DNA from 2 places in the Bacillus sp. AL-1R genome. Region 1 is predicted to be linked to the other one. Evidence: a T-box and tRNA genes for the amino acid it is inferred to sense, from the RefSeq annotation. Region 1 holds a T-box; the other holds one or more tRNA genes.
The links. The T-box of region 1 lies ahead of trpS (tryptophan--tRNA ligase). A T-box ahead of a tRNA ligase gene usually reads a tRNA of that ligase, here a tRNA-Trp.
Positions count from the first base shown of each region.

Region 2: it has a tRNA-Trp gene. The T-box ahead of trpS (tryptophan--tRNA ligase) is inferred to sense a tRNA for this amino acid. The anticodon was not compared.

Region 1 is NZ_CP197469.1:1,082,737-1,094,813, reverse strand. Features, by position in the region: gene cls (cardiolipin synthase) at 1-512, opposite strand, end outside; gene mecA (adaptor protein MecA) at 563-1,234, opposite strand; gene ACSBO6_RS05110 (TerC family protein) at 1,554-2,225, shown strand; gene spxA (transcriptional regulator SpxA) at 2,361-2,759, opposite strand; gene ACSBO6_RS05100 (hypothetical protein) at 3,171-3,374, shown strand; gene ACSBO6_RS05095 (ABC transporter ATP-binding protein) at 3,680-4,615, opposite strand; gene ACSBO6_RS05090 (ABC transporter ATP-binding protein) at 4,605-5,654, opposite strand; gene opp3C (oligopeptide ABC transporter permease) at 5,675-6,697, opposite strand; gene opp3b (oligopeptide ABC transporter permease) at 6,701-7,627, opposite strand; gene ACSBO6_RS05075 (DUF3899 domain-containing protein) at 8,418-8,792, shown strand; T-box leader at 8,851-9,079, shown strand; gene trpS (tryptophan--tRNA ligase) at 9,137-10,135, shown strand; gene ACSBO6_RS05065 (YjbA family protein) at 10,296-11,048, opposite strand; gene ACSBO6_RS05060 (DUF2268 domain-containing putative Zn-dependent protease) at 11,271-12,050, opposite strand.
Region 2 is NZ_CP197469.1:577,154-589,230, reverse strand. Features, by position in the region: gene queG (tRNA epoxyqueuosine(34) reductase QueG) at 1-469, opposite strand, end outside; gene ACSBO6_RS02870 (hypothetical protein) at 935-1,225, shown strand; gene ACSBO6_RS02865 (hypothetical protein) at 1,411-1,944, opposite strand; tRNA gene ACSBO6_RS02860 (tRNA-Leu) at 2,326-2,408, opposite strand; tRNA gene ACSBO6_RS02855 (tRNA-Leu) at 2,500-2,585, opposite strand; tRNA gene ACSBO6_RS02850 (tRNA-Cys) at 2,603-2,673, opposite strand; tRNA gene ACSBO6_RS02845 (tRNA-Gly) at 2,680-2,754, opposite strand; tRNA gene ACSBO6_RS02840 (tRNA-Gln) at 2,760-2,834, opposite strand; tRNA gene ACSBO6_RS02835 (tRNA-His) at 2,912-2,987, opposite strand; tRNA gene ACSBO6_RS02830 (tRNA-Trp) at 3,004-3,077, opposite strand; tRNA gene ACSBO6_RS02825 (tRNA-Tyr) at 3,083-3,167, opposite strand; tRNA gene ACSBO6_RS02820 (tRNA-Thr) at 3,178-3,250, opposite strand; tRNA gene ACSBO6_RS02815 (tRNA-Phe) at 3,430-3,505, opposite strand; tRNA gene ACSBO6_RS02810 (tRNA-Asp) at 3,514-3,589, opposite strand; tRNA gene ACSBO6_RS02805 (tRNA-Met) at 3,593-3,669, opposite strand; tRNA gene ACSBO6_RS02800 (tRNA-Val) at 3,867-3,942, opposite strand; tRNA gene ACSBO6_RS02795 (tRNA-Glu) at 3,952-4,026, opposite strand; tRNA gene ACSBO6_RS02790 (tRNA-Ser) at 4,050-4,141, opposite strand; tRNA gene ACSBO6_RS02785 (tRNA-Asn) at 4,146-4,220, opposite strand; rRNA gene rrf (5S ribosomal RNA) at 4,231-4,346, opposite strand; rRNA gene ACSBO6_RS02775 (23S ribosomal RNA) at 4,468-7,405, opposite strand; rRNA gene ACSBO6_RS02770 (16S ribosomal RNA) at 7,559-9,109, opposite strand; gene ACSBO6_RS02765 (MgtC/SapB family protein) at 9,451-10,140, shown strand; gene ACSBO6_RS02760 (potassium channel family protein) at 10,204-11,196, shown strand; gene ACSBO6_RS02755 (YugN-like family protein) at 11,246-11,650, opposite strand; gene ACSBO6_RS02750 (glucose-6-phosphate isomerase) at 11,771-12,077, opposite strand, start outside.

The DNA.
Region 1 (12,077 bases):
AGTTCCTCAATAATTTTTGGAAAGGTTTCACTACCATTTGTAAGAACTTTTGTAAAGGTATTCATCGTGACTGGTGTATTACTTTGTTTTGCTGCGATATTGATTAGATACTCTAATCTTTGATTTTGAGCAATAAATTCTTTCACTTCTACATCTTCTGTTCCAGTAATTAAACCATTTGCATTTTGATCATTAATTGCCTTTTTCCGATAGACCATTTTCTTTTTGTAATTTTGTCCAAAAATTAAATAAAAAACAAAACCAAATAATGGGAAAATAGCTAAAAGAATAATCCATGTTAAAGTTCTAGCAGGATTTCTATTTTCAAGGAAAATAATAATCGATACACCGATAGCCGTTATCGAGAACATGATACTTATTAATCTAAAAATAGTAGATTTCTCAAAAAATGCAAAATTCATTAACCAAATGAATTTAATAGTTGGAGAAGCAAAATATAAAATGCATACTACAATTGATAAAAATATTAAAATCTTTAATCGAAATAGCATCAATATTCTCCTTTATAAAGAAAAGAAACCGATCCCTAAGGCATCGGCTATTACAATAATGGAAAAATTGATTTAAAATGAGGTAAAGCTGTTTTTTCATAAATCAATTTTCCGTATTCCTCTAATACATGTATAGTTACTTTTGAACGATGACCATATTCTAGTAACATTGATGATAAATAATCAACTTGAACTTCATCAAGCGATTCTTCGTCAAATTTAACATAAAGATAGTAATAATCTTGGAAGGAATAAAGTGTACTTTCAAATGATTCTTGATTAACAGCATGCGATAAAGAAATAATGTCTTCGAGATTTTTAAAGGATAGAATAAGTTCAGTTTCCTCTTCATCCATCGATTCAAAAATATCGTCATCATCATCTTCTTCTGAATCATCATCATCATCTACAGAGATAAATGGAATTTCTAAATTCTTTTCTCCTTCACCTAAATTCACTTCTACTTTTTTGCCGTCTTTAGAAATCACAGCTTTTGTTACAACAACTTCTAAACCCTTGTCTAGTGCCTGTACCTGAATCCATAGGGGGCCACCAGCAATGAATTCCTCAGTCAAATGCGCTTCATCAATTAATTCCCAGAAAAGCTCTTCACTTCTTTCTCGATCTAACCATACTTCATCTTTAGAGAAACCTCTCTCCTCGATGTCTAAGTAGGATATGGAGAACTTAAACGTATTTTCATTAATTCTTTCTATTTCCATTTGTTTTCCCCCTCCTTTAATGAACAACAAGTAATTGCGTTAGACGAAATAGAATAAATAAAGTAAAAGAAATTTATGTTAAATATAAGATTCTGAAATAGTAAATTAGAAAAATACTCTTAAAAATTTAGCTTTAATAAGTAAATTTTTATCTATCTTACCATGAAAATTTATTAAATGCGAATAGTAACTACAATTATATTTTATGATACAACTTAAAATTTTGGAAATAAAATTCACCTATTTTTTAAAAATCATCATATACCTATTAATATTAGGACAATCATTTAAAGCTTTTAATAAGAGAGGTGAATTCATGATAGATCTTCATTACATATGGTCCTTTTTAATGATTGTTATTATAGACATTGTTTTAGGTGGAGATAATGCTATTGTCATTGCATTAGCATGTAGAAAATTACCATATAAACAACGTAACATAGCAATAATTTTCGGTAGTATTACCGCAATTGTTTTACGAATAATCCTAACAATATGTGCAATTTTCATCCTAAAAGTACCATTCTTACATTTAATTGGCGGAATATTACTTTTGTACATAGCTTGCAAACTAATTATTCAGGAGGATGACAACCCCCAAATAAAGGAGAACTACACAGTTTTCCACGCAATTCGTACAATTGTATTTGCTGATTTAGTTATGGGGATTGATAACGTATTAGCAATAGCTGGGGCATCAAATGGAAAGCCATCATTAGTCATTTTAGGTCTTTCCATCTCAATTCCAATTATAATTTGGGGAAGTAAAATCGTTTTATGGTTTTTAGAAAGATATCCAATATTGAGTTTCGTAGGGGCTTCTGTTCTTTCAATAACAGCTAGTAAAATGTTAATAGACGAGCCATTTATCAATCAATATATAAACGGGCGGAATGATGTGGAATTGATTGTCGGTTCATCTTGTATAATCTTTACGATTATTATAGGTTATTATTTTAATAATATTCGGTACCGAAAGCGACCATCCTAATTGTTAAAAAAAAGCTGTAAAAAGTATGCATTTAACTTTTTACAGCTTTTTATATAATATGAATAAGTATTTGTTCGATATGATTGAGAATCTTAATCAAGAATTGTAATTTATTTCACAATTCAAAACGCAGATTTACTCATTAACTAGTCGTTGCGCTTCACGCAATTGATATGTGCGAACTGAACGTGGTAAAAATCTTCTAATTTCATCTTCATTATAACCAACTTGTAAACGTTTCTCATCAATAATAATCGGTCTTCTAAGTAAACCAGGATATTTTTGAATGATTTCATATAAGTCTTGTAAAGGAAGACTTTCTAAGTCTACGTTTAATTCTTGGAAAATTTTTGATCTTGTTGATATAATTTCATCAGTACCACTTTCAGTCATTCGTAAAATTTGTTTAATCTCATTAATTGATAATGGTTCTGAAAAAATATTTCTTTCTTTATAAGGAATATTATTATCTTCTAGCCACATTTTTGCTTTACGACAAGACGTACAACTTGGTGAATTATACAAAATTACCATTTTGCTCTCCCCCTATCTACTCTTTTTAAAAAAAGTAATATAGTTATGTGTATTAATTTATAAGAATTGGTTAATTATAATAAGTTTAATCTACACCATATGTTCACATTATACAGTATTGCAGAAAATAAATATATACAAATTTGTAAAAAAATTTAAAAAAACCTATACAAAAGGTGTACATTTTTCAGTTAATTAATACGTTAAATTTTAGGCAAATTTCTTGGATCAATTAACTTATGTGGATGCTTATTTTAACAAAATAAACCAATTAAAAAGTTACATTTATAAAGTTAGGAAGAAATTAACAGCTCAAAAATAATTATTTGGAAAAAGCCGAATTATTCTTTCTATTTCACCAAATATTTAATACAATAATATTAACGCTTACATTCCTAGGAGGCTAATCTTATGGCAGCTTACATAACTGATTTATTGATTGTTGCAGTGTTAGTAATTGGAATTACTGCACTTAATGGTGTGTTTACAAACGCGATCGGCGAAAAAATATTTGGTAGAAGTAAAAGAACTAAATTTGTTGATATGTCTGATAAAATGTCTGCAAACTTCAAACAAATTGGTGGCCAAGGTAAGTTCCGTAAAAAAACTTACTAAGAACAGTATGATAAGAAAATTTACGAATAAAAAAGGGCAAAGGCTCTTTTTTTTTGCCTTAATAAGGGTAAGTGTATAACCATTGTAGAATTAAATAAGGGCAGGGATCTGAAATACCATTACCTTATACGAGTACTTGATTGATAATCCATTCTTATTTTTCTTCCTAATGCTCAACTTATGAGGAACCATTTTGATTCTTTATGCTACTTTACTTCAACATGACCCTTTCACGAGGAACATAGCACCCTCTTTAACTCCTTAATCAAAAAAATCCTAGTGACTAAACTCACTAGGATTTTTTATTATTTATACATTTGTTGATAATTTTTAAATTCTGCTTCAGAGCAAAGTACGAAATGTCCAGGACGAACTTCACGTAATTTTGGTTGTTCGTTTGAATAATCGTGTTGTTTTGGATCATAAACGATACGTTTACGATTGCGCTCATAATCAGGATCTGGAAGCGGAATTGCTGATAATAAAGATTTTGTGTACGGATGCATTGGGTAATCATATAATTCATTACTATCCGCAAGTTCAACAATTTTACCGTGGTACATTACACCGATACGGTCACTAATGTACTTAACCATTGATAAGTCATGGGCGATAAATAAATAGGTTAAACCTTTTTCCTTTTGAAGCTTTCTCATTAAGTTAACAACCTGAGCTTGGATTGACACGTCAAGAGCTGAGATTGGCTCATCAGCGATAATAAAGTCTGGTTGTACAGCAAGTGCTCTAGCAATACCGATACGTTGTCGTTGTCCACCTGAGAATTCATGTGGGAAACGGTTTGCGTGTTCTTTATTTAAACCTACTGTTTCAAGTAAGTCATAAACCATTTTCATTCGCTCTTCTCTGTTACGAGCTAAGCCATGAATATCAATACCTTCTGCAATGATATCTGCTACTTTCATACGCGGGTTTAGTGAAGCGTATGGATCTTGGAAAATCATTTGCATACGACGGTTAAACTGCTTTAACTCTTTACGACTTTTCTTACCATGTACATCTTCACCATCGAAAATTACTTGTCCATCAGTCGCATCATATAAACGAATGATTGAGCGTCCAGTAGTAGATTTACCAGAACCTGATTCACCTACTAAACCGAAAGTTTCTCCACGGAAAATGTCAAATGTAACATCGTCGATTGCTTTAACAGTCGTTTTCCCTGTAGTAAAGTATTGTTTTAAATTTTTAACTTCAACTAATTTTTCAACTTTATTTGACATTTACTGCACCTTCCTTCATTCGTTGAATACGCTTCATAACGGCTTCAGGTGGGTCAACTTTTGGAGCGTCCTCATGTAATAGCCATGTTGCAGCGTAGTGTGTATCAGACACTTTAAACATAGGAGGTTCCATTTCAAAGTCAATTTTTAAAGCATTTGGGTTACGTGGTGCAAACGCATCACCTTTTGGAGGATTTAATAGATCTGGTGGTGTACCAGGAATTGCTACTAATTCTGCTCCTTGTTCATTATCTAAATCTGGCATAGAAGCTAAAAGACCCCAAGTGTAAGGATGTTTTGGATTGTAGAAAATATCGTCTACAGTTCCCATTTCCACTACTCTACCTGCATACATAACTGCAACCTTATCAGCAACGTTTGCAACTACACCTAAATCATGTGTAATAAAGATAATTGCTGAATCAGTTTTTCTTTGAATATCTTTCATTAACTCAAGAATTTGAGCTTGAATTGTAACGTCAAGAGCTGTTGTTGGCTCATCGGCGATTAATAATTTCGGATTACATGCTAACGCCATCGCAATAACAACACGTTGTCTCATACCGCCTGAGAATTGGTGTGGATATTGTTTAAAACGAGCTTCAGCATTTGGAATACCTACAAGATTTATTAATTCTAAAGCAATTTTCTTTGCCTCAGTTTTACTCATTTTTTGGTGCTTAATTAGACCTTCTGTTATTTGATATCCAATTGTTAATACTGGATTTAAAGAAGTCATCGGATCTTGGAAAATCATTGAGATTTCTTTTCCACGGATATTTTGCATTTCTTTTTCGCTTAATTTAGCTAAATCTTTTCCATCGAATAAGATTTCACCGCTTTTAATTTTTCCTGGAGGGTTTGGAATTAACCCCATTAATGCTTTTGATGTAACTGATTTACCTGAACCAGATTCACCTACAATTGCTAATGTCTCACCTTTTTTAAGATCAAATGAAACTCCGCGTACTGCTTGAACTTCACCAGCATGAGTATAAAAGGAGACACACAGATCTTTTACTTCTAATAATTTACTCATCGTTCATTCTCCCTTCAAAATTACTTACTCATTTTTGGATCTAAAGCGTCGCGTAATCCGTCAGCAATTAAGTTGAAACTTAAGATTAATAAACTGATTACAATCGCTGGAATAATCATCATATGAGGGAAAGTTTGTAATGATTTAAAACCATCACTTACTAAAGATCCTAATGATGCTTTTGGTGGTGCAATACCTAAACCGATGAAGCTTAAGAATGCTTCAGCAAAGATTGCACTTGGAATTGTAAACATCATCATTACGATGATTGGACCCATAATATTTGGAATTAAGTGTTTTGCAATTAATTGAGTATTTGTAGCACCTAATGTTCTTGAAGCTAAAACGAACTCTTGATTTTTTAATTTTAACATTTGACCACGAACGATTCGGGACATACCTACCCAGCCTGTGATTACCATCGCTAGTGCGATTGAAAGGATACCCGGGTTTTTAAATATTAAGATGAATAGGATTACTACGATTAAATAAGGAACACCCATTAATACTTCGGCAATACGCTGCATGATTGTATCAGTTCGACCACCAAAGAATCCTGAGATCCCTCCAAAAGTAACACCAATTACCATATCAATTACTGCCGCTAATAAACCGATTAGGATTGATACTCGAGCACCAGCCCAAGTTCTTGTGAAAATATCACGACCTAAATCATCAGTACCAAACCAGTAATTTTCTTTAATATTTTTGTTTTTATAAACATCGTTTCCATATTGATCAATTCCGTCAAATGGTAGGAATTTTACATTTTCTAAAACACCAATTTTTGGTGGTAGTTTTGATCTTTTTAAGTCTTGGTCTTTATACGAGTGACCACTCATCATTGGACCGAATAATGTGAAGATTAATAAAATGCCAAGGATAATAAATCCTAACATTGCACCTTTGTTTTTTACAAAACGTCTTCTTGCATCTTTCCAGAAAGAATCCGAAGGTCTTGAAATTTTATCTGCATTATTCAAATCTACGTTTGCAGGTTGGAATAAATCAGATGAAATTTTTTGAGCTGTGTTGTTGTTCATTATTTATTTACCTCCTGCTAAACGGATACGTGGATCAATTACACCGTATAAAATATCTACTAGGAAAATTACGATTAATAATAATGCACTATAGAAAATTGTTGTACCCATAATTAATGAATAGTCATTTGTTTGGATTGAGTTAACGAATTGAGAACCTAGTCCAGGTACAGCAAACATATTTTCAATAACTAATGTACCAGTCATTAAGTTTACAGCCATTGGGCCTAAAATTGTAATTACTGGGATTAATGCGTTTCGTAGCGCGTGTTTTACGATTACGCCTACTTGAGAAATACCTTTTGCTTTTGCTGTAACGATATATTCTGAGTTCATAACTTCGATTAATTCAGTTCTTGAGAATCGAGCTACTGTTGCTGTAACGAATACTGATAATGCAATTGTTGGTAGTATTGTGTATTTAAAGCTTTCCCAATATGCTACCGGGAACAAATGTAATTTTACAGCTAAGTAATACTGTAAAATTGCCCCGAATACGAATGACGGAATCGAAATACCTAAAACTGCTAGAACAGTAGAACCATAGTCATATATTGTATTATTTTTCAATGCTGCTACGATACCGAAGATTAATCCGATAAATGTTCCTAATAATAATGCTTGAGCACCTAATTGCGCTGATGGACCAATACGAGTTTTAATCATATCAGTTACTTTACGATTATCGTATCTATATGAAACTCCTAAATCTCCCTTAGCTAAATTCTCCATATACTTTGCGTATTGAACAGGTACTGGCTTGTCTAACCCAAATTTAGCAAAGATAATTTGTTTTTGATCTGGTGTTAATTTTTCTGGGTTTTTTAATGGAGAACCTGGTAACAACTTCATTAAGAAAAATGTAACAGTACAAATTAAAAATAGTGTGACAAACATGTAAATAAATCTCTGTAGCACGTAACGTCCCACAACTGCACCCCCCTATTAATTTAAAAAATATTTTATTTTTTTTATTTTTTGATAATTCTTTTTGTAAAAATGGAGTATTCGGAACTTTCCACATACTCTTTAATACTGATTATAATTTTTTCGATCGATCTAACTACTTGTCCATATTATTCTCAAATATGGGTTTAATCATTTAATCCTTTTTTTGCATTTCATGTAAAATGGTGTAAATTTTTGCTTAAGCTTTTTTCCCAATAATGTAAGCGTATTCGCAACGAAGCTTTTGGTCAATATTTTTTTTACTGGAAAATTCTAAATTATTATTCTAAACAGATTATTTATAATCGTTTTTCTTTTTAGGTTGAGCTCTAAATCCCTTATAAAAAATAGCTTATTTAGATATTTATTCATAAATTTGGTAAAAAAAGAAATGATTAATTTATAATTTCAATATATCAAATTTATTTAGCGTAACATATCTCGCAATCCATAATGTATTCCCCCTAAGATGCTATAGAAATGTAGGTTAAAACGCAGAAAGTTAATATACAATTCTGAATTTTTATAGTAGAATTTTCGATAAGTATCGATTATTTTCTACAAATTTTATTATACATTTTTATGAGAGTTTTACAACAATTTTGACAAATAAATTTAATTATTTATTAAAAATAGATGGAATTGTCTTAAAAATGCTAACAATTTAAAAATATTTACAATGATTTGTTGAAACTGTTTACATTATTATTATAGTATAGCATTATTAAGTCTACAATATATAATTCTTTCCAATAGGAGGATCACAAATTAAATGTCTAAACACTATATCATTGTCGTATTATCTACCATAGTACTAGCAGCAATTATTTCTCTTACCGAAGGAACTTTAAACTTTTTCCTTCATTTCACAAACGCAATATTCTATATTGGACTAACATTATTTGTTATTAGTGGTTTTTTATTAATTGTACAAAGTGGATTTTTTAATATCACTCGCTTTGGAATGCGTAAAGTATTCGGTACGAGAGACGAGCAGATGGCAGAAATGACTGGAGATGAGTCACTTACTGTTAAGAAGGATATGATCTATAGAAGATATAATTTTTCAGTTACAAAACCATTACTGGGAGCTTCAATCACATTAGTTATCCTATCTTTTTTATTCAGTTTTATGATTATTAAATAAATGATGTATCAACATCTTGAAAGTTGAATATAATTAAGATATTATCTATAGAAAGTATATATAAGCTATGATGAAGAGTAGTACACAGATTTAGCATGTTAAGAGAGCTTGTGGTTGGTGAAAACAAGTCATGCTCCCTGTCGAATGGACTTCTGAGCTTCGAACCGAACATCTAGTATTAGTAGGCTTCGACGTGACTCAAACGATAGATGAGAGCATGAATTCATGCATGAGTGATTCCTTATTTGGAATAACTAGAGTGGTACCGCGGTTTAATCGTCTCTATGTAGTAGAGAGATTATGCCGCTTTTTTTATTTTAGCTTTTTTTAGGAGGATTTTTAAGATGCAAACTATTTTTAGTGGAATTCAACCAACATCATCTGGAGGTATAACTTTAGGTAACTATTTAGGTGCGGTAAAACAATTCATTGAATTACAAAATGATTATAACTGTTATTTCTGTATTGTTGATCAACATGCGATAACAGTACCGCAAGACAGACTAGCTTTACGAAAAAACATCCAAAGTCTATCGGCAATTTACGTTGCTGCAGGATTAGACCCAGAAAAATCAACTATTTTTATCCAATCAGAAGTACCTGCCCATGCACAAGCAGGATGGATGATGCAATGTGTATCTTATATCGGTGAATTAGAACGTATGACACAGTTTAAAGATAAATCATCTGGTAAAGATGGCGTATCTGCTGCTTTATTAACTTACCCACCTTTAATGGCCGCTGATATACTTTTATACGGTACTCACTTAGTTCCAGTAGGAGATGACCAAAAGCAACATCTAGAGCTTACTCGTGACCTAGCAGAACGCTTTAATAAGAAATATAATGATATCTTTACGATCCCTGAAGTTAGAATTAGTAAAGACGCTGCTAGAATTATGAGTTTAGCTGATCCTACTAAAAAAATGAGTAAATCTGATGAAAATCAAAAAGCTACAATTTTTGTTTTAGATGAGCCTAAAGTAATTGAAAAGAAAATTAAAAGTGCTGTAACTGACTCAGAAGGCATAGTTAAGTACGATAAAGAAAATAAGCCTGGTATTTCAAATTTATTAAGCATTTACTCAGCATTTACTGGTGAAACAATTCAAGAATTGGAAAATAAATATGCTGGTAAAAATTATGGAGAATTCAAACAAGATGTTGCAGATGTAGTAGTAAACGGTTTACGTCCATTACAAGAACGCTATAAAGAAATTATTTCATCGACTGAATTAGATGATATTTTAGATGCAGGAGCACAAAAAGCAAATGCCGTTGCCAATAAAATGATTAAAAAAATGGAAAATGCTATGGGACTAGGACGCAAGCGAAAAAAATAATCTTGGTTTTACGTAAAGTAAAAAAAGTGATCGGTGTCTTAAAAAGTGATAGAACTTTAGAGACACCTTTCATTTAGTCAAGTAATAAAAAAAACCCACAGGGCTGATCTAATCACCTTGTGGGTCTTTTTTGCTTAGAGGCTATTTTAAATAACCTCTTTTAATTTACTTTTTGTTCGTGTTCCATTTCCCATAGTTTTTCAAAGAATGGTTGACCTTTTACGATTCTTCCGCATAATTGCTCATGTCGCTCTGACCATCCACATTTAATTTCATCATATAATTGGGACCATATATCCTCAAATGACAAATCCTGAATTTGTTGATAAGAACTTGGATTCCACTCAGTGTACCAATATCGAATCTCCGAAGGATTTTTTGATGAATGCAGTTGATCTAACGCCATAAATAATAACTGCTTTAGTTGTCTTTCTTTTCTTGTGAGTCCGCTCATAATAATTGGCGAAGGTGACAGAATATGATGTTCTTTTGTGTCATCATTGACGATGTTTTGAAGATTATAGTGACTTACTTCAATCTCGGCTGTCATATCATACACCATTTGTTCTTGCCTTGGTATTAAACGACTTTTTCGAATTGGGATATTATACCCAATTGTGTCAACCGCTATAATACCATTACCGTCAGTTACTACAAAGCAATAATCTAGCTGAATTCGCTCATGATTCTTTCTTACATAGGACTTTTGAAACACTTCAGTTAATAGACCGGATGGAAGCTCTAATAGTTCATTTTCAATATACTGATATAACTCTGGAGTAACCTTAATGACTGGAACTTGGTCTAATAATTCAACACTATCATCTTTTCTCCATTCAAAAAAATGACAGACATTGTAACCATTTTCTTCACCTTCAAACCAATTGACCCATACATCATGTAAATACAACATTTACTACCCCTCACTTCACAACTGTATGTAACTTTCAGTATGGTCAGTGATTCACTAATTTATTCCATTTTCCACTGAATTACAAAAAGTGTTTAACAAACTGAATGAAATATCGTCAATAAATCATTAAAATATTACAGATTTTAAGCTTCTCTAATCCATAAATACTAAGCCATACATTCTATACAATCTAATAATCCACTCCGGTAGAATCGTTTGCATTCAAATCGAAATATAATGTATTGCATTTTCCTTAATCTTTTTACTTGGCGTTCGTAAAAGGACATCAGTTGACCATTCTGTTTGCTCTGTACAACTTTTAACAATGTCATATCCGACACTGTAACCCAATAATTTTGGAATTTCTTTCCCACCATACAAGTATTTGGAAAAATTATCATCATTACTTGTTATATCAAGTTTATCAATTAAATATTTTTTATAATATAATTCACATTGCTTGGAAGAATATTGCTTTGTCCATGGTGCCTGAACTGCTTCTCCATACTTATCTAAAACTGCAGTTTCAGCTAAACCTTCTAAAATCATTGCATCAAGTAATGTGACCTTTTTGTTTTTATATAACTTTGTCAATCTTACAATATGATGATACTCATGTAATAATACTGCTTTATGTTGTAAAATTCCTTCTAAAGGAGACAAAAATAAACAAATACAATTTTTATGTGCGAGTCCGCCCCTTTGGTAAGTCGTGTTTAAAAACATATTTCTCGTTCTATGACAAGGAAAAATAAAAATAGGTAGGTCAGGTCCATTAAACTCTCTTTTTAACTTCTCAAACTCTTCCGAAAGGCTTTTCCATATACCTTTTTCATCTAGTTGTTTCAAGTCATCTTTACTTAAGATTGAAAGCCTCGATAAACCGTGGGAAAGAAGATATTTATATAAACTCTCCTCATTAAATTTCGGAAAATATGGTAAAAGTTTTTTCATTACCGCTTGTTTATCTTCAATAAAATCAACCCATTTATAAGTTGGCATTATCCCAAGTTAATCACCTCAATTTAC
Region 2 (12,077 bases), 510 kb from region 1:
AACAATTTTTAGCACTCCATCCGATCCCCGCTCTTTCAGCCACTGCTCGATCTACTAGCTCACCAGTATCGACCATCGATTGAACCTTTGCATTCGGATAATGTAATAAAATAAAAGACTCAAGCTGAAGTAATTTCTTTTTTACAACTACATGATAATCTTCCCCCCATGAGGCCCTACAAAAGATTCCCCTTGTAGATCCCTTTTTACTTTTAGGAGGATTTTTTAATTTAGATGGATAAGCTAGAGCAATTGCAATAATTGAATTTGCTTCAGTCATTATTTTTTTCGCATCTACTCTTCGTTCAATATCCTTTGTCTCAAAACCCGATTGATAATTTAATTCTTGCTGCTTATATAATCGATTTTTTAATGTTAAAAAGGGATCAACAGTCGTAAATCCAATCTTATCTATTCCAATTTCTTTACTATATAAAATTAATTCTTTTTGAAATTCTTTCATATTCACAAGAATCACCTAACTGCCTGTTAATTATATTTCCTATTCTAGTCAGAAAATTATTTCATTATCTAATTATGACACAAAAGCCTGTAATAATAGACTTTTTAATATAAAAAAACGCAATGTATCGTTCTCAAATGAATCAATACACTGCGTTGTTATCAAGTTATAAGTGCTAAACTACTAATACAAATGAAATAAGTATTTAGTAGGTTTTAATGAACTTGTAATTAAATTTATCATAAATATGTCACATATTCAAGAATAAAATCATATTTTGTCGAAAATGTTATCATAATTTAAGAAAAAATCGAGAATTGAAATTGTTAAAAGCCATATAAAATAACAGATGAAGAGTATAAGTAGCTAACAGCAGAGGCTATTGAAAGATTTGTAGAAATTTGAATAAAGGTATAATGAATTTTCTCATAGAATTCTTCTTTATAGGATAAATTTAGGAGGAGAGTAATTATGACAAATCCTTTGGTAAAAGAAGAAAAGAATCCTTTAGTCGAAAGTTTTGAGGGTGTCTGTAGTTTGATTGAAGAAACAAACGACAGAATTGATCTTACACAAGATACACTTAAAGAACTTGATCGATACAATAATGAGAAATTAAAAGATGCAAAACAATTTACGATTAAAGTAGCTGCTGCAAGCCTATTAATAGCAACAACTGGTCTTGTAGTTACTTTAGCAAATAAAAGAAATCCAAAACAATTTGATTGGCTTAAGCAAAAACGTAAGTATGTAAAAATGTAATGTTAGGATTGCTAATATCCACATAAAGAAGGCAGCGACTATATAGATGTTCGCTGCCTTTCTTTATGTGGATGTTAATAGCTCTATATGACAATTATTTAATGCTGATGAAGAATCAATTAAAGTTCCAAGAATAATGCAGTAAAATCTGTGTTTTAGGACAAAAGAAAAAGACAGCCATTAAGCTATCTCTGATTTTTTAAATAAGCCATATAATCATCCACTTTTTCTGCATTTCCATTTCCAGCTTTTGCGCTATTGAAAACAACAATTCTTCCTTGGGTATGATTAATCTTGTTGTCTAAATCGTGCATTATTCGATGAGTATACAACAAAGCTTTCATGTCTTTTTGATCAATTGCCAATTTCATTAACTTGTTAGCTAAATCTAAATCATCGTGCAAATCGCTATTTTCATCTACATTGCTAAGTATTTTTTCAAAATATGTGAGAATAGATTCCAATTCAGATTTTTTATCTTCCCAAGCTGGAGAGTTTGGATTTTTGAATTGTTGATAATTTAACCAACCAGTTAAATTATTTAATATATCGTGTGTTCTTGCAATATCTGCTCCTTCCTTTGAAGCTGGAGGAATCTTTTCTTTGTCATATTTTATATTTGCAACATGATATTCATTTTTAAAAACAATAATTTTAACTATTTTCCAAGATAAAAATGAAACAGCAATCAAACCTACAAACAACAAACCAATTTTCAAATATTTATTTATTGCAACTCACTCCTTTTGTCTACATACTCATAATAATTTTAACATTAATATTGTAAAGAGTTGGTTTGAAAATTCAAAAAAATTCCTTGTAGAACGATTTACTATCTACTGGTAAATTCCTTTGCGTACTAGTAAATCATCGCAACGCATGACTTCTTTTACTAGCTAGCAATCTCGTGTTAATGCACGTTGTTTACAATCCGCTTTCTTGCATAGGATCAATATAAAATGTTTAATATCAATTTCTGTCATTGTCACTAAAGGTTTCTTATCAGCTGACAACATTATTTGGAGATATTTTGCCATGTGCAAGAAAAACAAAAAAAGCTTTGCACAATTAGTGCAAAGCTTTTTTTGTTAGCATTTATATAGCGGTGACAGGACTTGAACCTGCACATCCGTGAAGATACCTGATTTTGAGTCAGGCGTGTCTGCCATTCCACCACACCGCCAAAGTTATACAATAATTATAATATATGAAAGACAAATTGTCCAATCAAATCTGAAATTAAAAACCTCTTACAAAGTAAGAGGTTTTTTTGATGCCGAGGGCCGGACTCGAACCGGCACGGTTGTCACCAACCGCAGGATTTTAAGTCCTGTGTGTCTGCCAATTCCACCACCCCGGCGTGGGGTAAAATCTAAAAGGCGGTAACCGGATTTGAACCGATGATAAAGGTTTTGCAGACCTCTGCCTTACCACTTGGCTATACCGCCGTAATTTGGAGCGGAAGACGGGGCTCGAACCCGCGACCCCAACCTTGGCAAGGTTGTATTCTACCACTGAACTACTTCCGCATAAATGGCTGGGCTACCTGGATTCGAACCAGGGCATGACGGAATCAAAATCCGTTGCCTTACCGCTTGGCTATAGCCCATTAATTAAGAACTTTATATACTATATTCAATTTATTATAAATTATATTACTCACTTGAGCAATCGTTATAAATTATATGGGGCGACCGATGGGAATCGAACCCACGAGTGTCGGAACCACAATCCGATGCGTTAACCACTTCGCCACGATCGCCATTATTTTATTTAATTGGCAGGGGCAGTAGGAATCGAACCCACACCAAAGGTTTTGGAGACCTCTATTCTACCGTTAAACTATGCCCCTATAAATGGTGGAGGGGGACGGATTCGAACCGCCGAACCCACAGGGAGCGGATTTACAGTCCGCCGCGTTTAGCCACTTCGCTACCCCTCCGGTTAAAGAGTGCCGACTAGAGGACTTGAACCCCCAACCTACTGATTACAAGTCAGTTGCTCTACCAATTGAGCTAAGTCGGCGTATTAATTTATTTATTGCCATATTTAGTTCGTTTCTTAGTCGTCCTTGTCTCAGTAAGAATTTCAAGATGTTGCTCGACAAGTACGCTGAGGTCTTGCTACGAAGTTTATTCGTTCGTGCTCTACCAATTGAGCTAAGTCGGCGTATTAAAATTTATTTGTTGCCATATTTTTCAAGATGGTGGCTCGGGACGGAATCGAACCGCCGACACGAGGATTTTCAGTCCTCTGCTCTACCGACTGAGCTACCGAGCCATCTTAAATGGCGGTCCCGACCGGGATCGAACCGGCGATCTCCTGCGTGACAGGCAGGCATGTTAACCGCTACACCACGGGACCATTTGGTTGCGGGGACAGGATTTGAACCTGCGACCTTCGGGTTATGAGCCCGACGAGCTACCAGACTGCTCCACCCCGCGATAATGTGGATACTATTTTTTATAGTTCCATGAAAGTTATTTTGTTAAGACCATCCCAATCTCAGGATGATTTTGCAAGTAGCAGCTCGATTGGTATGCTGAAGTAATTTCTTCGAAGCATATTCGTTCGTGCTCCACCCCGCGATAATGTGGATACTATTTAATATAGTTCCATGAAAGTTATTTTGTTAATTAAATGGTGGAGGATGACGGGCTCGAACCGCCGACCCCCTGCTTGTAAGGCAGGTGCTCTCCCAGCTGAGCTAATCCTCCGTAATAAAATGGTGACCCGTACGGGACTCGAACCCGTGTTACCGCCGTGAAAGGGCGGTGTCTTAACCGCTTGACCAACGGGCCAGTACAATAGTGCTGTAAATATGTGGCGGAGAGCAAGGGATTTGAACCCTTGAGACAGGGTTACCCGCCTACACGATTTCCAATCGTGCTCCTTCGGCCACTCGGACAGCTCTCCAAAATGGCTCCGCAGGTAGGATTCGAACCTACGACCACTCGGTTAACAGCCGAGTGCTCTACCACTGAGCTACTGCGGAATAATGATAAACCAAGCGACGTTCTACTCTCACAGGGGGAAACCCCCAACTACCATCGACGCTGAAGAGCTTAACTGCCGTGTTCGGTATGGGAACGGGTGTGACCTCTTCGCTATCATCACTTGATTCAATTTCTTAAGGACAATAACTATTATATCAAATTTCACTTAAAAGTCAATGACTTTTTTGAAGTTTTTTATAATGTTTTTTGCACCTTCAAAACTAGATAATGTCATCATCAAACTTGTTAGTTAAGTCCTCGACCGATTAGTATCAGTCAGCTCCACGTGTCACCACGCTTCCACCTCTGACCTATCAACCTGATCGTCTCTCAGGGGTCTTACTAGCTTAACGCTATGGGAAATCTCATCTTGAGGGGGGCTTCATGCTTAGATGCTTTCAGCACTTATCCCTTCCACACATAGCTACCCAGCCATGCTCTTGGCAGAACAACTGGTACACCAGCGGTGTGTCCATCCCGGTCCTCTCGTACTAAGGACAGCTCCTCTCAAATTTCCTGCGCCCACGACGGATAGGGACCGAACTGTCTCACGACGTTCTGAACCCAGCTCGCGTACCGCTTTAATGGGCGAACAGCCCAACCCTTGGGACCGACTACAGCCCCAGGATGCGATGAGCCGACATCGAGGTGCCAAACCTCCCCGTCGATGTGGACTCTTGGGGGAGATAAGCCTGTTATCCCCGGGGTAGCTTTTATCCGTTGAGCGATGGCCCTTCCATGCGGAACCACCGGATCACTAAGCCCGACTTTCGTCCCTGCTCGACTTGTAGGTCTCGCAGTCAAGCTCCCTTATGCCTTTACACTCTTCGAATGATTTCCAACCATTCTGAGGGAACCTTTGGGCGCCTCCGTTACTCTTTAGGAGGCGACCGCCCCAGTCAAACTGCCCACCTGACACTGTCTCCGAGCCGGATCACGGCTCTAGGTTAGAATTTCAATACAGCCAGGGTAGTATCCCACCGACGCCTCCACCGAAGCTAGCGCTCCGGCTTCTCAGGCTCCTACCTATCCTGTACAAGCTGTACCAAAATTCAATATCAAGCTGCAGTAAAGCTCCACGGGGTCTTTCCGTCCTGTCGCGGGTAACCTGCATCTTCACAGGTACTATAATTTCACCGAGTCTATGGTTGAGACAGTGCCCAAATCGTTACGCCTTTCGTGCGGGTCGGAACTTACCCGACAAGGAATTTCGCTACCTTAGGACCGTTATAGTTACGGCCGCCGTTTACTGGGGCTTCAATTCAGAGCTTCTCCCGTAAGGGATAACCCCTCCTCTTAACCTTCCAGCACCGGGCAGGCGTCAGCCCCTATACTTCGCCTTGCGGCTTCGCAGAGACCTGTGTTTTTGCTAAACAGTCGCTTGGGCCTTTTCACTGCGGCTCTCCCGGGCATACACCCAAAAGAGCACCCCTTCTCCCGAAGTTACGGGGTCATTTTGCCGAGTTCCTTAACCATAGTTCTCTCGCTCACCTTAGGATTCTCTCCTCGCCTACCTGTGTCGGTTTGCGGTACAGGCACCTATTTCCTCGCTAGAAGCTTTTCTTGGCAGCGTAGAATCAGGAACTTCGGTACTATATTTCCCTCGCCATCACAACTCAGCCTTATGATGTGCGGATTTGCCTACACATCAGCCTAATTGCTTGGACGCGCATATCCAGCAGCGCGCTTACCCTATCTTTCTGCGTCCCTCCATCGCTCAAACGGAAATGAGGTGGTACAGGAATATCAACCTGTTGTCCATCGCCTACGCCTGTCGGCCTCGGCTTAGGTCCTGACTAACCCTGGGAGGACGAGCCTTCCCCAGGAAACCTTAGGCATACGGTGGACGGGATTCTCACCCGTCTTTCGCTACTCATACCGGCATTCTCACTTCTAAGCGCTCCACCAGTCCTTACGATCTAGCTTCAACGCCCTTAGAACGCTCCCCTACCACTGATACCATATGGTATCAATCCGCAGCTTCGGTGATACGTTTAGCCCCGTTACATTTTCGGCGCAGAGTCACTCGACCAGTGAGCTATTACGCACTCTTTAAATGGTGGCTGCTTCTAAGCCAACATCCTGGTTGTCTAAGCAACTCCACATCCTTTTCCACTTAACGTATACTTTGGGACCTTAGCTGGCGGTCTGGGCTGTTTCCCTCTTGACCACGGATCTTATCACTCGTAGTCTGACTCCTATGGATAAGTCATTGGCATTCGGAGTTTGACTGAATTCGGTAACCCGTTGGGGGCCCCTAGTCCAATCAGTGCTCTACCTCCAAGACTCTAACACATAAGGCTAGCCCTAAAGCTATTTCGGGGAGAACCAGCTATCTCCGAGTTCGATTGGAATTTCTCCGCTACCCACACCTCATCCCCGCACTTTTCAACGTGCGTGGGTTCGGACCTCCATTCAGTGTTACCTGAACTTCATCCTGGACATGGGTAGATCACTCGGTTTCGGGTCTACGACCACGTACTAAATCGCCCTATTCAGACTCGCTTTCGCTGCGGCTCCGTCTCTTCAACTTAACCTTGCACGGGATCGTAACTCGCCGGTTCATTCTACAAAAGGCACGCCATCACTCGTTAACGAGCTCTGACTATTTGTAAGCACACGGTTTCAGGTTCTCTTTCACTCCCCTTCCGGGGTGCTTTTCACCTTTCCCTCACGGTACTGGTTCACTATCGGTCACTAGGTAGTATTTAGCCTTGGGAGATGGTCCTCCCAGATTCCGACGGAATTTCACGTGTTCCGCCGTACTCAGGATCCACTCAAGAGGGAACGAGGTTTCAACTACAGGGTTTTTACCTTCTTCGACGGACCTTTCCAGGTCGCTTCATTTACCCCGTTCCTTTGTAACTCCGTATAGAGTGTCCTACAACCCCAAGAGGCAAGCCTCTTGGTTTGGGCTATCTTCCTTTTCGCTCGCCGCTACTTGGGAAATCGCTATTGCTTTCTATTCCTCCAGGTACTTAGATGTTTCAGTTCCCTGGGTCTGTCCTCAGTACCCTATGTATTCAGGTAAAGATACTACTCCATTACGAGTAGTAGGTTCCCCCATTCGGAAATCTCCGGATCAAAGCTTACTTACAGCTCCCCGAAGCATATCGGTGTTAGTCCCGTCCTTCATCGACTCCTAGTGCCAAGGCATCCACCGTGCGCCCTTTCTAACTTAACTAATTTTAAAACTAATTGAATTAAACTTACGCAGTTTAATGAATGACATTATCTAGTTTTCAAGGTACAAATGTTGAGAGTGAACTCTCAAAACTAAACAAAACAATGAAGAAACATTTCATACATGAACCATCGGTTCATGATGTCTCCATAGAAAGGAGGTGATCCAGCCGCACCTTCCGATACGGCTACCTTGTTACGACTTCACCCCAATCATCTGTCCCACCTTAGGCGGCTGGCCCCTAAAAGGTTACCCCACCGACTTCGGGTGTTACAAACTCTCGTGGTGTGACGGGCGGTGTGTACAAGGCCCGGGAACGTATTCACCGCGGCATGCTGATCCGCGATTACTAGTGATTCCGGCTTCATGTAGGCGAGTTGCAGCCTACAATCCGAACTGAGAATAGTTTTATGGGATTAGCTCCACCTCGCGGTCTTGCAACCCTTTGTACTATCCATTGTAGCACGTGTGTAGCCCAGGTCATAAGGGGCATGATGATTTGACGTCATCCCCACCTTCCTCCGGTTTGTCACCGGCAGTCACCTTAGAGTGCCCAACTAAATGCTGGCAACTAAGATCAAGGGTTGCGCTCGTTGCGGGACTTAACCCAACATCTCACGACACGAGCTGACGACAACCATGCACCACCTGTCACTCTGTCCCCGAAGGGAAAGCCCTATCTCTAGGGTTGTCAGAGGATGTCAAGACCTGGTAAGGTTCTTCGCGTTGCTTCGAATTAAACCACATGCTCCACCACTTGTGCGGGCCCCCGTCAATTCCTTTGAGTTTCAGTCTTGCGACCGTACTCCCCAGGCGGAGTGCTTAATGCGTTAACTTCAGCACTAAAGGGCGGAAACCCTCTAACACTTAGCACTCATCGTTTACGGCGTGGACTACCAGGGTATCTAATCCTGTTTGCTCCCCACGCTTTCGCGCCTCAGCGTCAGTTACAGACCAGAAAGTCGCCTTCGCCACTGGTGTTCCTCCAAATCTCTACGCATTTCACCGCTACACTTGGAATTCCACTTTCCTCTTCTGCACTCAAGTTTCCCAGTTTCCAATGACCCTCCCCGGTTGAGCCGGGGGCTTTCACATCAGACTTAAGAAACCGCCTGCGCGCGCTTTACGCCCAATAATTCCGGACAACGCTTGCCACCTACGTATTACCGCGGCTGCTGGCACGTAGTTAGCCGTGGCTTTCTGGTTAGGTACCGTCAAGGTGCCAGCTTATTCAACTAGCACTTGTTCTTCCCTAACAACAGAGCTTTACGACCCGAAGGCCTTCATCGCTCACGCGGCGTTGCTCCGTCAGACTTTCGTCCATTGCGGAAGATTCCCTACTGCTGCCTCCCGTAGGAGTCTGGGCCGTGTCTCAGTCCCAGTGTGGCCGATCACCCTCTCAGGTCGGCTACGCATCGTCGCCTTGGTGAGCCGTTACCTCACCAACTAGCTAATGCGCCGCGGGCCCATCTGTAAGTGATAGCTAAAAGCCATCTTTCAATTAAGGAACAGGAGTTCCTTAATGTCATCCGGTATTAGCTCCGGTTTCCCGAAGTTATCCCAGTCTTACAGGTAGGTTGCCCACGTGTTACTCACCCGTCCGCCGCTAACTAACGGGAGCAAGCTCCCATTAGTCCGCTCGACTTGCATGTATTAGGCACGCCGCCAGCGTTCGTCCTGAGCCAGGATCAAACTCTCCATAAAAGTTAAGTTTAAATCTTGTATTGCTCAAAAAACTAATAATTGACGTTTACTTCATGTTTTGTTTAGTTTTCAAAGTTCACATCGTCGCGTCATTTGCGACTTTTTCATATTAACATCTCTTTAAAAGCGAGTCAACATTTTTTTTATTTTTTTAAAACGTTATTTCGTTTTTTGTCGAACCATCTTGGCGACGTATATAAATATAACACTCGATTTAGTTTATGACAAGCCCTTTTTTCATTTTTTTTTATAAAATCTTAAAAAAATTATTTATAGTACGGAGGAAGTGTAATATGCAATGTCGAATTAGCCATAAACTACATAGAAAAGGGGTTTAGAAAATGGATCTTCAACCAGATATCCTCATAAAATTACTAGTATCAGCAATGTTAGGTTCCGTTATCGGTCTAGAAAGAGAGTTAAAAAGAAAACCTCTTGGATTAAAGACTTGCCTTGTTATTTCAATTATGAGTTGCCTATTAACAATTGTTTCGATTAGTTCAGCTTATTCATTTCGTGGAAGTGATTATTTAAATATAACAATGGATCCTTTACGATTACCGGCCCAAATAGTATCAGGAATCGGATTCGTTGGGGCTGGTGTTATTCTCCGAAGAGGTAATGATACAATAGCAGGATTAACAACGGCTGCGATGATTTGGGGCGCATCGGGTATCGGAATAATTGTTGGGGCTGGCTTTTACGTCGAGGCTCTGGCGGGAGTAGGCTTATTAATTATAAGTGTTGAATTAATTCCTTACTTAATTAACAAACTTGGCCCTAAAAGATTAAAAGAAAGAGATATAAGTTTGAAGCTAACAGTAATAGGAAGAGAAAATATAAATATAGTCATTGACCAAATAACCGCTCAAGATATTACAGTTAAGAATATAAAAATAAAAGGACTAATTAATGATGAACATTATGTCCAAATGAAATTATTAGTGTTTAATAAACGAAGAACAACTGAAATTTATTATGATATCGAACAAATAGAAAACATCCGTGGAGTTGAAATAGAAAGTATATAGTAGTGATAAGTTATTACTTATTGGTAAAAATAAGTGTTACGAAATTGTAATGGAGGTATAGACTTGAAAATATTTCGTAACCAACCTATGTATTTTAAATCCTATACACTTTTAAAAATTACTTTAATATTATTATCGTTAATAGCTATTTTCGGAACAATCATCCACTTCGCAGAGCCATTTACTTTTCCTACAGTTTGGGATGGTATGTGGTGGTCAATTGTAACTACATTTACAGTAGGTTATGGTGATTACGTGCCTCTATCTCCAGTTGGACGTTTTTTTGCCGTTATATTAATTTTACTTGGTACTGGATTTGGTTCTTATTATATGATTTCATTCGCGGCACAAACTTTTAGAAACCAAGACGCAGATTACAGAGGAATACTAACATTTACGAAAAAGAACCATATTATAATAGTAGGGTGGAATGAACGAGTTAAAAATGTTATTAAACAACTACGTGCATCTTCTAATCAAGTCTATATTGTATTAATTGATGAAACCTTAAAATTATTACCTCCCGATTTAGAAAAGGTACACTTTATAAAAGGCTCTGCATCCAGTGACTCAGTTTTAGAAAAAGCGAATATAAAATTTGCGAATACAATCTTAATTACAGCTGATCAAAATAAAAATGAGCAAGATGCAGATATGCAAACAATCTTAACAATCATCGCTACAAAAGGTCTTAACCAATCAATTAACTGTATCGCAGAAATCTTAACGAAAAATCAAGTAATTAACGCAAAAAGAGCCGGTGCCAATGAAGTAATTGAAGCAAATTTATTAACATCCTTTGTAATGTCAGGTTCGGTTATGCATAGAGGATACTCAGATGTTGTGCTTAAGTTAACAAATCAATTAGAAAACTTTACAGTAAAAATATTGGAAGTCGAACAAAAAATGGTTGGAAAATTTTATTTCAATCTTGTAGTTGAAGAATTAAACAACGATAAAATGATTATTGGAATCATTCGTGATAACCAAACAATCATCAGACCCGATAAAAATATTAAGATTACAATAGATGATTTTCTTATTTTACTGACTTAATAATTGATATCAAAAAAGAGCCAATTCAAAAGATTTGGCTCCTTTTATTTTACAAAAGTTCATCTTCAATTATCTTCAGAATTTCAAACCCTTTTATTTGATATTTTCTAGGAACTTTTGCATCTTTCTCAATTGGTTCTTGGAACTGGTTTAATGATCCAGTTAAATTTCCCTCTATCCCAACATTATCATCTAGCCCCTCATTATAAATATGAGTTAATAAAAAGGGTGTCTCAAATTGTATAACAGCCCCATCCATATCTAAAGAACCTGAAGTAACATTAAAAGGTAATCTTAAATATTGATACCCGTCATCATCTCTCATTAATAAATCAAAACTTCCATGATCATATTCCCAGTTAGCTCCAATTACAAATCCATGATTTTTTAATTTCCCCTCAATTTCATTAAGCGGAAATATTGCATTCTCTAATTTTGATTTTAAAGGATACATACTTACCTCCTCCTTTTTCAATAGTATTTTCTTATTAAGTAAAAACATGAATTATAATTTTAATTTCAATAAAAAAACCGTTGTTAAAGTAAATTTAACAACGGTCCTTTTGCCTTACTATTATTTTAAACGTTCTTCTAATTGCATTTTTAGTTCTTCAAATCCTGGTTTTCCTAATAATGCAAACATGTTTTTCTTGTATGCTTCAACACCTGGTTGATCAAAAGGATTTACTCCTAGTAAATATCCACTCATCGCACAAGCTAATTCAAAGAAGTATACTGTATAACCGAAAGTATACTCATCTAATTTAGGTAATGAAACAATTAGATTTGGTACTCCACCGTCAGCATGAGCTAATATCGTACCTTCGAAAGCTTTTTTATTAACAAAATCGACAGTTTTTCCAGCAAGATAATTTAATCCA